One region of the Streptomyces sp. 351MFTsu5.1 genome, then DNA from elsewhere that is predicted to be linked to it. Evidence: riboswitches for the same ligand, from Rfam matches in the RefSeq annotation. Region 1 holds a riboswitch; the other holds the start of a gene.
What was found. A riboswitch is a leader RNA that binds a small molecule or an ion and turns the genes downstream of it on or off. The one in region 1 is predicted to bind cyclic di-AMP.

Region 1 (5,713 bases):
CAGATGCTGACCGCCCTCGGGATCGGCGAGGTCGACCTGCTCTCCAACAACCCCGACAAGGCGGGCCAGTTGAGGGAACTGGGGATCGGCGTCCACGACCGTGTCCCCACAGGGGTGTTCACCACCGCCCACAACGTCCGCTACCTGCGCGCGAAGGTCCTCCAGACCCAGCACACGCTGCCGCTGGGGGAGTTGACGGAGCTCGGGGTCGGCTGAACGTCACCGGCCCGCTGCACCGTCCGCCCGTCACGCGTGCACGCGTACGCCCAGGCCGTCCCGCCGGATCTCCAGCACCTGGCGGTACGGCAGCACCCGCCAGGCCCCGTCCGGCTGGGGGACCCCGCTCGATGCGACGACCACCCGGTCGCCGTCCGCCCGGTACCGCAGCCGGAAGAAGTCGGGCCCGCGTCGGCGGCTCACCTCGGAGTCCGGGTCCTCGTCGGCGTACGCGTACAGCGCCTCGTCCGTCAGCAGCAGGCAGTTCAGGCTCGCGAAGGACGCGCGGGCCCGTATGTCCTCGGCGGCCCGGGCGAGCGCGTCGACCGGGTCCCTGTCCCGCAGCAGTGTCAGCACCCGCAGGAAGAACCGCTCGGAGTCGGTGCTCCCGCCCGCCGACGCGAGCAGGCCGGGGTCGATGAGCCCGTCGAGGGCGTCGTACGGCGAGAAGAAGCCGTTGTGCGCGAAGGCGAGGCCGCCCGCGGTGAACGGATGCGTGTTGCCCGGCACGACGGGCAGCCCGGGGCTCGCCATCCGCAGATGGAGCACGGCGGCATCGGCGCGCGTCCCGGCGAGAGCGTGCTCCCACAGCCAGTCCCCGGCGGCCGAGGCGATCCCCTTGACCACCCGTGGCCTGCCCCCGCCCGCCCCGGGCCAGGCGGCGATCCCCCACCCGTCACCGTGCTCCCGGCCCAACTCCGTGAAGGGCACGGTCAGTTCACCGAGGGAGGTGGCAAGCGGAAGGGGTGCGCGGGTGACCACGCCCAGGAGACGGCACATGGGCGTGACAGTACTAAGAGGAGCTGTCCTCGCTGTGGTCGCGGACCCAGTTCCGGTGCGCGTTGGAGCCCTCGCGCCCGGGCGAGAGCTTCAGCACCGCTCCGCCGTCGATCTGCTCCAGGCTCGTGATCACGTACGGCGAACCCGTGTGCACCGCAAGCCGGATGGCGCCGTTGGCGAACTCCGTCACCCGCAGGGTCCGGCCCCCGGAGAGCGGGACGTCCCGCTTGTCGATCTCCACCGGTCGCTCCTCGGCTGCCGTCATGGCCCCTCCTGGTTCATCTGAGAACCGTCACGCTACGCCGACCGAGGGGGCGGCCGGCCCACAGGGACGGACCGTTGGGCTGAGGTCCGGTGCAAGGAGCCGGAGAACTTTCCCCGCTCCCCGCTCTCCGGCCGCTGTCGCCGAGTTCATCCGTCTCCCCAGGCTCGGCGACACCCGGCGTTTGCCGTGGTCAGGCCGTAGGGGAGCGGGTCGCGGTGATCACGACGGACGTGTAGGGCATGGTGGCGTGGCCGCCGAGCTTGTCGATCGCGGTCCCGGCGCGGTCCAGGACCTCCGCCATGGTGTCTGCGGGGAGTTGGGTGAGGCCGCCGAAGGTGGGGAGCTGGTCGAGCCACTCCTCTCGGGAGTAGGTGCGCTCCCAGGCGAAGCGCCACTGTTCCGGCTCGCTGAAGCTGCCGGTCCGCCGGATCCCGTCGGCGATTCTCGCGAACAGCGGCTGGTAGGCGTCCACGGCCGAGCCTTTGAGGAGACCGGGGTTGAACGGGGAATCGGGGGCGACCCGTTGGAGTGCTTCGGCCAGGGCGTCGATCACCTCGGCCGGGAGCTGGGGGACGTGGTGGAAGGGGGCGAGTCGGCCGCCGGGCCGGAGGACCTGGGCCGCCTTGGCCGCGCCGGCGACGGGGTCCACCCAGTGCCAGGCGGTGCCGGCGATGACCGCGTCGAACTGCCGCCCGGCCGGCTGCCAGTCCTCGAACCTGGCGACCTCGACCTCGATGCGGCTGCGTCGCGCGAGGGCGGCCATCCGCTCGTCGGGTTCGACACCGAGCACGGTGCAGCCGGCCGCCTGGAACTGCCGGGCCTCGATGCCGGTTCCGGCTCCGACGTCGAGGACGTGCCGGCCGGGGCTTGCCGCGACGATCCTGTCCACGAGGGCCTGGGGATACGGCGGTCGGGAGCGGTCGTAGCGTTCGGCGTCCACGCCGAACGACTCGGCCGTCTGCCGGTGGCGGTGGGGCTCGGGGCCGGGCGTGTCCGGCTGTCCCTGCGATAAAGTGGGCATGCGCCCACATTAATGGGCGGTTGCCCACTTGTTAAGGCGCGGCGGCGCGGAAAGGGAGACGATGCCGTCAGGGGTGCACATCCACAACGTGCGCGGCCAGTTGTTCGAAGCCGCCGAGCGCGTCCTGCTGCGGGACGGGCCCGACGCGTTGACCAGCCGGGCCGTCACGGAGGAGGCGAACTGCGCCAAGGGCGTGCTGCACCGGCACTTCGCCGACTTCGACGCTTTCCTGGCGGAACTGGTCCTCGATCGCGTCCGCGGCATCGAGGACCGGACCACGACTCTGCGCGCGGCCGCCGGGACCGGGAGCGTGGTGGACAACCTCACCGACGCACTGCAGGACCTGTTCGGTCCGGTCACGGTGGCGATCGTCGCGCTCATCACCTTCCGCGACGGCCTCCGCGCCCGGCTGCGCGAGGCCGGTCTGACCGGCATCCCGCTGGCCGTGCAGGGCGCCGCGATGATCGCCGCATACCTCACCGCCGAGCGGGAGTCGGGGCGCCTGGCCGGTGACGCGGACATCGACACGCTCGCCCCCACCCTCGTCGGGGCCGGGCACCTGCTGTTCGCCGACCGGACGAGCGCCCCGCCGCAGACCACCGCCGTCCGCAAGATGGTGACCACGGTCATCGCCGGCGCCCTGCGACCACCCCGGCCGTGACCCGAGCGCCCGGGCCGCACCTCGCCAGTAATGCGTGCGGGAGTCGGTCCCCGGATGGCGTATGCTGGTTTCACCGACGCGGGGTGGAGCAGCTCGGTAGCTCGCTGGGCTCATAACCCAGAGGTCGCAGGTTCAAATCCTGTCCCCGCTACTCACGGCTCAGGGCCGGAGTCCAGTCACTGGACTCCGGCCCTGAGTGTTTCCCGGAGCGCGCTCATCACCTGGCGTGAGCGATCCGGTCAACTCGCCCGTTTTTCACCGGTCATGGGCCGTAAGTCCTGCGGGATTTCGTTAATGATCAAGCGGAACAGCTTGGAATCGGGCCCCCGGGTCTATTAACGTTCGATAACGCAGCGCGGTCGTCCCAGCCGTCACAAGAGACGGCTCCGTGCTCACGCGCCGAATTCCGCAAGGGAACCGGGGAACCACCACCTTGGGGTGAATCGCTCGTCTGCCGCCGTGGCCACACGGCGGGTATACGCGCGTAGGAGACCTTCCTGCTCCGAACCCGTCAGCTAACCCGGTAGGCGAGAAGGAAGGAAAGGAGCGCGCCCACGTGGCGTCCAACCCGCCTGCCCCCGAGGCCCCGTCCGTACCGCGCAGCACTCTCGTGTACGGCGGCTACCGCGCCGACGACGAGGCCCCCCTCGGCGAGTGGAACCCGACCGCGGACTCCCTCGCCCCGGTGCGAGGCCGGCACCGCGTGGCCAAGCAGCGCGGCGGCGGATTCGCCCGCAGCTCCACCGTCCTCGGCGTCGGTGTCATAGCCGCGGTCAGCGCCGGCGGCATGGCCAGCGCCAACACCGGCAAGCCGCCGGTCTCCATCTCGATGCCGGACCTGCCGAACGTCGGCTCGCTCATCTCGGACGACTCCGACTCCGGCGCCGACGACACGAGCGCCTTCAGCAGCGTCGGCACCGCCACCGTCGACACCGCCAAGGGCACCTCGGACGCCGGTGAGGCGCTGCGCTCGCGCATCCTCGCCCAGGCCGAGACGCAGCAGGACCAGCTCGACACCAAGGCCGCCCAGGCCGTCGCCGACGCCGCCCAGAAGGAGGCCGACGCGGCCGCCGCCAAGGCGGAGAAGGAAGCCCAGCAGCAGGCCGCCGCCGCGAAGAAGAAGGCGGAGGAGGCGGCCGCGAAGAAGGCCGAGGCCGCGCGTCTGGCCGAGCTCGCCAAGCAGTACACGCTGCCGACCTCGTCGTACACGATCACGGGCACCTTCGGTCAGGCCGGTTCGCTGTGGTCCTCCGGCTACCACACGGGCCTCGACTTCGCCGCCCCCACGGGCACGCTCATCAAGGCGATCCACAGCGGCACCGTCACGGAGGCCGGCTGGGCCGGTTCCTACGGCTACCGCACGATCCTCACCCTCGACGACGGCACCGAGCTGTGGTTCTGCCACCAGTCCTCGATCAGCGTCAGCGTGGGCCAGAAGGTCGGCACCGGTGACGTCATCGGCCGCGTGGGCGCCACCGGCAACGTGACCGGCGCGCACCTGCACCTGGAGGTCCACCCGGGCGGTGCGGCGACCGGGATCGACCCGATGGCGTGGCTGCAGGGCAAGGGGCTCAACCCCTGAGGCTCCCTGAGGATCTCTGAGGTCCGGAGGGGCTGATTCCGCTTGTTTACGAGGACTTTGCGGCCGTAGCGGAAGATCCCCGTCGGGCAGGGGCGTTGACGTATCACATGACTTCTCTGCGCAAGCTCGGCTCCTCCGACCTCGAGGTCTTCCCGCTCGCCCTCGGCGGCAACGTCTTCGGCTGGACCGCCGACGAGGCCACGTCCTTCGCCGTCCTCGACGCGTACACCGCCGCGGGCGGCAACTTCGTCGACACGGCCGACTCGTACTCCTCGTGGGTCGACGGCAACTCCGGCGGCGAGTCCGAGACGATCATCGGCAGGTGGCTGGCCGCCCGCGGCAACCGCGACGACGTCGTCATCGCCACGAAGGTCAGCCAGCACCCCGACTTCCCCGGGCTGACCGCCGCCAACATCAAGGCCGCCGCCGACGCCTCCCTGAAGCGCCTCGGCACCGACCACATCGACCTCTACTACACCCACTTCGACAAGACCGAGGTGCCGGTCGAGGAGATCATCGGCGCGCTGGACGAGCTGGTGAAGGCGGGCAAGGTGCGCGCGATCGGCGCGTCCAACATCTCCGCCGCGCGGCTCTCGGAGTCCCTCGCCTTCTCCGACCGCGAGGGCCTGGCGCGCTATGTCGCCCTCCAGCCCCACTACAACCTGGTCTCACGCGACACGTACGAGGGCGAACTCCAGGCCGTCGCCTCCCGGGCGGGCCTCGCCGCCGTGCCGTACTACGCCCTCGCGTCCGGCTTCCTCACGGGCAAGTACCGCCCCGGTACGACGGTGGAGGGGGCGCGGGCGGCGGGTGCCGGCAAGCACCTCGACACCGACCGCGGCCGCAAGGTCCTCGCCGCCCTCGACGGCATCGCCGAGTCCCACGCGGCCCCGGTCGCCACGATCGCCCTCGCCTGGCTCGCGGCCCAGCCGACGGTCACGGCCCCCATCGCCTCCGCGCGCACGGTGGAGCAACTCCCGGCCCTGCTGGGGGTGGCGGACGTGACCCTGACGGAGGAGGAGCTGGGGCGCTTGACGGAGGCGTCGGCGTAAGAGCTCGCGGCCCTACGTGCGATACGGGTTGTACGCCGGATACGGCATCGTCGACTGGACCGGCATCGTCGGTTGCACCGGCAGCGCGGGGTTGCCCGGCTGGGGTGGGTAGCCGTACACGCCGTACACCCCGTAC
Region 2 (5,713 bases), on a different contig from region 1:
TCCTGAACGGCGGCCACTACGTCTCGCCCGCCGCCGGGCGGGCCGTGGAGTCCGCCATCAGGAAGACCGGGTACGTGGTCAACCGGCATGCCCGCAGCCTCAGTACGGGCCGCTCCGACTCGGTGGCGTTCCTGCTGACGGAACCGCAGGAGAAGTTCTTCGAGGACCCCAACTTCAACGTCCTGCTGCGGGGTTGCACCGAGCGGCTCGCCCAGCACGACATCCCGCTACTGCTCATGCTCGCCGAGAGCGACGACGACCGCCGGCGCCTGACCCGGTACATCACCTCGGGCCACGTCGACGGGGTGCTGCTGCTGTCCAACCACAGCGGTGACCCGGTCGCGGCCGAACTCCACGACGCCGGGATCCCGTTGGTGGTGTGCGGCAAGCCGATCGGGCGCGGGACCAAGGTGAGCTACGTGGCCGCCGCCGACCGGGAGGGCGCCCAGGAGATGGTCCGGCATCTCCTCGCGGGCGGCCGTCGGCGCGTCGGCATGGTCACCGGGCCGCTGGACATGCCGGGCGGCCCGGACCGGCTCGCCGGCTACCGGGACGTGCTGGCCGAGGCGGGCCTGCCCTACGACCCGGCGCTCGTGGTGGAGGGAGACTTCCGGCGCAGCGGCGGTGAGCGCGCGGCCCGGCGCCTGCTGTCCCGGGCCCCCGACATGGACGCCGTCTTCGTCGCCTCCGACCTCATGGCCCTCGGGGTGGTGAACGTCCTTCAGCAGTCCGGGCGTTCGGTCCCCGACGACATCGCGGTCGGCGGCTTCGACGACTCGCCCGCGGCCACCGCCGTCGCCCCCGCCCTCACCACCATGCGCCAGCCCTTCGACCGCATCAGCACCGAGATGGTCCGCATGCTCCTGGCCCAGATCGCCGGCGAGGACCCGGCGGGCGTCATCCTCCCGACCGAACTGGTGGTGCGGGACTCGGCGTAGCGGTTCGCGGGAAGCGCCGAGGGGCCGCCCGGGCGCGGGGGTACAGCGGTCTCCGCGGCGGCGAACGCGACGGCGCGCGTGGCGGTCCCGGCGGCCGCGCAGGTGGCCCATGCGGCCGGCCGGGCCGGCGGCCCCGCGGCCGGTGACGCGTCACGGGCCGCCGCAACCCGCAAGTGCGGCGGGCACGTCGGCGCGAGCGGCACAGGTCACTTCTCCGGCCCGCCGTCGAAGTCCTCGGCAAAGACCATCCCGTCGGCTCGTGGGGAGACCGCAAGGCCGCCGCCGTAGAGCAGGAGGCTCGCGGCCTCCACAAGGGTCCGCCGGTAGTGGTGAACGCCCCCGACCGGCCGTGGGTTTCGGGCCGCGCCCGGCAGGGTCCGTCGGCCGGGGCGGTGCCGTACCACCGCGTGACCGCCGCACCCCGGAACCGGAACTGCCGTCAACGGATGTGAAAGCAGCAGCCGTCCGGTTCGCGTCGAGTCGGAGGGGCCAACCATCCGTATTCTCTGATCATGGCCGCCTCCCCCGCATATTCACTCATCGCCACCGACCTGGACGGCACGCTGCTCCGCGCCGACGACACCCTCTCCGACCGGTCGCTGGCCGTGCTCGCGAGGGTCGCGGAGGGCGGGGCACAGCACCTCGTCGTGACGGGACGGCCGGCCCCCAGAGTGCGGCCCCTCCTCGACGACCTCGGCAGCACGGGGCTCGCGGTGTGCGGACAGGGCGCGCAGGTGTACGACGCCGGCGCGGACCGCCTGCTCTGGTCGGTCACCCTGGACCGGGAGCTGGCCGAGACCGCGCTCGGGAAGATCGAGGCCGAGGTGGGGCAGGTGTACGCGGCGGTGGACCAGGACGGTGTCGACGGGCTCACGCTCATCGAGCCGGGCTATCTGATGCCCCACCCGACCCTGCCCGCCGTGCGGGTCGGGCGGCGCGACGACCTGTGGTGCGAGCCGATCAGCAAGGTGCTGCTGCGCCACCCGTACCTGTCCGACGACGAGTTGGCGGTCACGGCCCGCTCGGTGGTCGGTTCGCTGGCCACCGTCACCATGTCGGGGCCCGGTACCGTCGAACTCCAGCCATGCGGCATCACCAAGGCGACCGGCCTCGCGCTGGCCGCCGAGCACCTGGGCCTGGGCCCCGAGGTGACGATCGCCTTCGGCGACATGCCCAACGACATCCCCATGTTCGACTGGGCGGCCCACGGCGTCGCGATGGCCAACGCCCACCCCGAACTCAAGGCCGTGGCCGACGAGGTGACCCTGTCGAACGAGGACGACGGCATCGCCGTCGTCCTCGAAAGACTCTTCAGCCAGGCGTAGTTCCCAGCAGGCGTGGTTCCCGGCAGGCGCCGTTCCTAGTACGCGCCGAACACGTTGTCGATGGACCCGTACCGCGCCGCCGCGTAGTTGCAGGCCGCGGTGATGTTCGCCACCGGGTCGTACGGGTCCCACGAGGTGTTGGCCACGTGGTACGCGTTGAACGTCGGGTCGATCACCTGGAGCAGGCCCTTGGACGGGGTGCCGGCGGCCGCGTTGGAGTCCCAGAGGTTGATGGCGTAGGGGTTGCCGGAGGACTCGCGGATGACGTTGCGGTAGATGCCGTCGTAGGAGCCGGGAATCCCGTGCTCCGCCATGACGGCGAGGGAGGCGCGGATCCAGCCGTCGAGGTTGTTGGCGTACCCGAGGGTGGTCGCGGTCTGCACGGTCGGGGTGGCCGCGGACGCGGTGGTCGCGCCGACGAGCGGGAGCGCGAGGACGGCGACCCCGGTTCCGGCGATCGCGAGCTTGCGGACGAGACGGTTGGTGCGCGAAGCGCGGTGCTGAGCGGCAGCGGGCATGGCGAAGTTCCTCTCCGTCGCCTGCGAGGTGAGCTGTCGGGTTCGGGCGGGGAGTTGCCCGGCCATGCCCGCAAAAGGCATGACTTCACCCCGAGCCGTACCGGTTTGTCCGAAGACGCCCGTTCCGGCGACTTACCTGGGTCCCCCGCTCCTGCCGTGGTTTCTCGGTGGGTGTACGGGCGGTGGCAGGATTCGGCGTCCGCCCGACAGGCCGGGAACGTATGCGAGAGCACATGTCCGGAACAAGTGGCGAATTCACATGCGGTGCCTATTGACCTTGGTCGGGGGTATTTGGGGCACTTGATCCTTTGCGGTCGCAAGCCTCAACTCGCTCGCACGGAAAGGCGGATTGGAGGATTCCGGATATCTGCCGGTCCGTCAGTCGGAGTGAGTCAAGTCACGCCCGAGCGCAAGACGCGCAAAACGGGCAAGAGGCCCAACTCGGAGTCAACCGGCTGTTCGTGGGATCCGCTTCTCCCACGTCCGGTGGAACACCACCTCGCCGCCTTCGGCGCAGATCACCTCGTTCGAGGTGTGGAAGTCGCTGCCGTCGCAGCTGATCTCCGAGCGGGTGCGCACGGTGGTGTCCCAGGCGAGCTCGGGGCGGTGCAGCCGGATCGACCAGTCCGAGCGGGCGCGCGCCGACAGGGGGTCCTGCTCGTCGATCGTGTACGACTCCCGCACGTCCTCGGTGCACTCCAGCCCGTCGGGGTACACGCGCGTGCCGCCGTACCGGGGGTCGATCTCCAGACGCCACTCGCCCTTGGCCACGTCCCGCACCACCAGGCGCGCGGGGCGGGGCTCGTCCAGGGTCACGGGGCTCCACCCGTCAGCGGCCACGCCACGGGCCACCCCGAGCGACACGGACTGCTCCGGCTCCTCGAACGCGATGTCCGAGGGCGCGTGGCCCAAGGAGGCATCACGCGCGCGTACCGGCAGCTCGAGGAAGCTGCCCGCCGGGTCCAGCGAGAAACCGGCCTGCGACTCGGGCTGCGGCCAGATCCACGGCCAGTACGCCGAGGACACGGCGAGCCGGATCCGATGGCCGGGCCGGAAGGCGTGCCCGGCGCCGTTCAGCTCGAAGGCGACCTCCTGCGTGGCCCCCGGCTCCCAGGGCACCGCCCGGTCCGGGCCGAGGCGCGCGGAGAGGTTGAGCGCTCCCCGGGTCACCAGGGTCGACGAGCCGTCCGGGGCGACATCGCACAGCCGCGCGACGACCTGCCCGCGCGACACCTCCGAGGTCACCCTGAGCCGCACCCGCGGCCGCCCGAGCACCCACGTCTCCGCGCCCACCGCGAAGTCGAAGCAGGCCGAGCGGGCGTCCTCCTCCCGCTGGTCCGGCGGCAGATCGGCGTCCTGGCCGAGCGGGACGAACCGGCCGGCGTCCACCCCCGTGTGCTGCGGCGAACGGACCAGCGCGGCGGGGCCCTGGAGGCCGTACGACACCGTCGTGACGTGAGGGGAGGGCCAGACGGGCTCGCCGGCCCAGCGGCCGGGCAGGGTGCCGTAGGCCGCCGTCGGCGGGTGGGAGTCGCTGATGTGGGCGCGCAGCAGGGGCTCGCGCATGACGCCGGTGTCGATGCCCTTGAGGTGCTGGTCCCACCAGCGCAGGGTCTCCCGGAGGAGGCCGGTCACCGGGCCCGGCAGACCGTGGTCCGGGTGCGGGTGGGTCCAGGGGCCGATGATCCCGCGGACCCGGTCGGCGGGCAGGTGCTCGACCAGCCGGAGGACGGTGTCGCGGTACGGGTCGTGCCATGCGCCCACCGCCAGGACGGCCGCGTCGATCGCGCCGTAGTCCTCGCGGACGCTGTTCCGGCGCCAGTACGCGTCGCGGGTCTGGTGGGCGAGCCAGGTGTGCAGGGGCGGCTCCACGGTCTCCAGGCGCCTGAGCCACATGTCCCGCCAGGCCTCGCCGACGTGGAGCGGGTCCGGCGGCCGGCACGCGAGCGCGAGCGTGGCCGCCGCGCACGCGTGCGTGTCCACCGCGAGGACGGAACCGCCCAGGTGGTGCACGTCGTTGTCGTAGCGGTCGTCGGTGCCGCAGACCGTGACGACCGCCTTGAGCGGCCCGGGTGCGAGGGCCGCGATCCGCAGGGAGCCGAAGCCGCCCCCGGCGCTGCCGATCATGCCGACCCGGCCGTCGCACCAGGGCTGCGCCGCCAGCCAGTCGATCACCCCGACCCCGTCGGCGGGCTCGGCCGTCCCGTACGGCTCGCCCGGCACGCCCTCGCTGGCGCCGTGCCCGCGCGCGTCCACCCGCACGGCGGCATAGCCGTGGCTCGCGTACCAGGGGTGGCGCCGGCCGTCGCGGGCCGCCGTCGAGTCGGTGAGGCCGCCCGGCAGGTATTCCAGGATCGCGGGTACCGGTTCAGGGGTGAGCGGCCGCCACACGCGCGCGTACAGCAGCGTCCCGTCCGGCATCGGGACACGGACGTCCTCGTGGACCGTCTCGTGTGTCAACGCACCGGGCGCACGGTGCGGCGCAGCTGGGACACAGTCGGTTACTTCCCTACAAGTCGATGGATATCCGTTCTTTTCAGGTGATCAAAAACATACCGGTCGTGATCCGATACCGCCTGGCATGGACGGGGCGGGCGCTATCGGTGATCCAAAGGTGACCGGATACGCTGACTTGAGTGATGGCAGCGCCTTATCGACATTCCGTTTGACCGCCAGAAGACACCAGCAGACAGGAGACCCCTCGTGACCGTCGTCGGGCCGTTCGGGCTGAGCGTGCGGGACCAGGCTCTGGAAGCCGATGTCCAGGCCGGAATGACGGCTGTCGAGGAGGGACTGCTCGAAGCCACCAAGAGCGAGGTCCCCTTCATCACGGAGGCCGCCCAGCACCTGGTGCGCGCGGGCGGAAAGCGGTTCCGGCCGCTCCTCGTGATGCTCGCCGCCCAGTTCGGCGACCCGTACGCACCCGGCGTGG

Region 2: linked by a shared signal. The riboswitch ahead of H295_RS0113695 (transglycosylase SLT domain-containing protein) and the one ahead of H295_RS0141040 (M23 family metallopeptidase) in region 1 are both predicted to bind cyclic di-AMP.

What each region holds. Positions count from the first base shown of each region.
Region 1 covers NZ_KB911804.1:50,053-55,765, forward strand. The annotation lists gene H295_RS0141010 (GTP cyclohydrolase II) at 1-216, shown strand, start outside; gene H295_RS0141015 (class II glutamine amidotransferase) at 247-996, opposite strand; gene H295_RS44445 (hypothetical protein) at 1,010-1,261, opposite strand; gene H295_RS0141025 (class I SAM-dependent methyltransferase) at 1,452-2,282, opposite strand; gene H295_RS0141030 (TetR/AcrR family transcriptional regulator) at 2,344-2,943, shown strand; tRNA gene H295_RS0141035 (tRNA-Met) at 3,021-3,094, shown strand; cyclic di-AMP (ydaO/yuaA leader) riboswitch at 3,331-3,488, shown strand; gene H295_RS0141040 (M23 family metallopeptidase) at 3,500-4,525, shown strand; gene H295_RS0141045 (aldo/keto reductase) at 4,633-5,577, shown strand; gene H295_RS0141050 (PrsW family intramembrane metalloprotease) at 5,590-5,713, opposite strand, start outside.
Region 2 covers NZ_KB911779.1:353,711-359,423, reverse strand. The annotation lists gene H295_RS0113710 (LacI family DNA-binding transcriptional regulator) at 1-938, shown strand, start outside; gene H295_RS0113700 (HAD family hydrolase) at 1,451-2,263, shown strand; gene H295_RS0113695 (transglycosylase SLT domain-containing protein) at 2,299-2,781, opposite strand; cyclic di-AMP (ydaO/yuaA leader) riboswitch at 2,787-2,989, opposite strand; gene H295_RS0113690 (CocE/NonD family hydrolase) at 3,229-5,202, opposite strand; gene H295_RS0113685 (polyprenyl synthetase family protein) at 5,485-5,713, shown strand, end outside.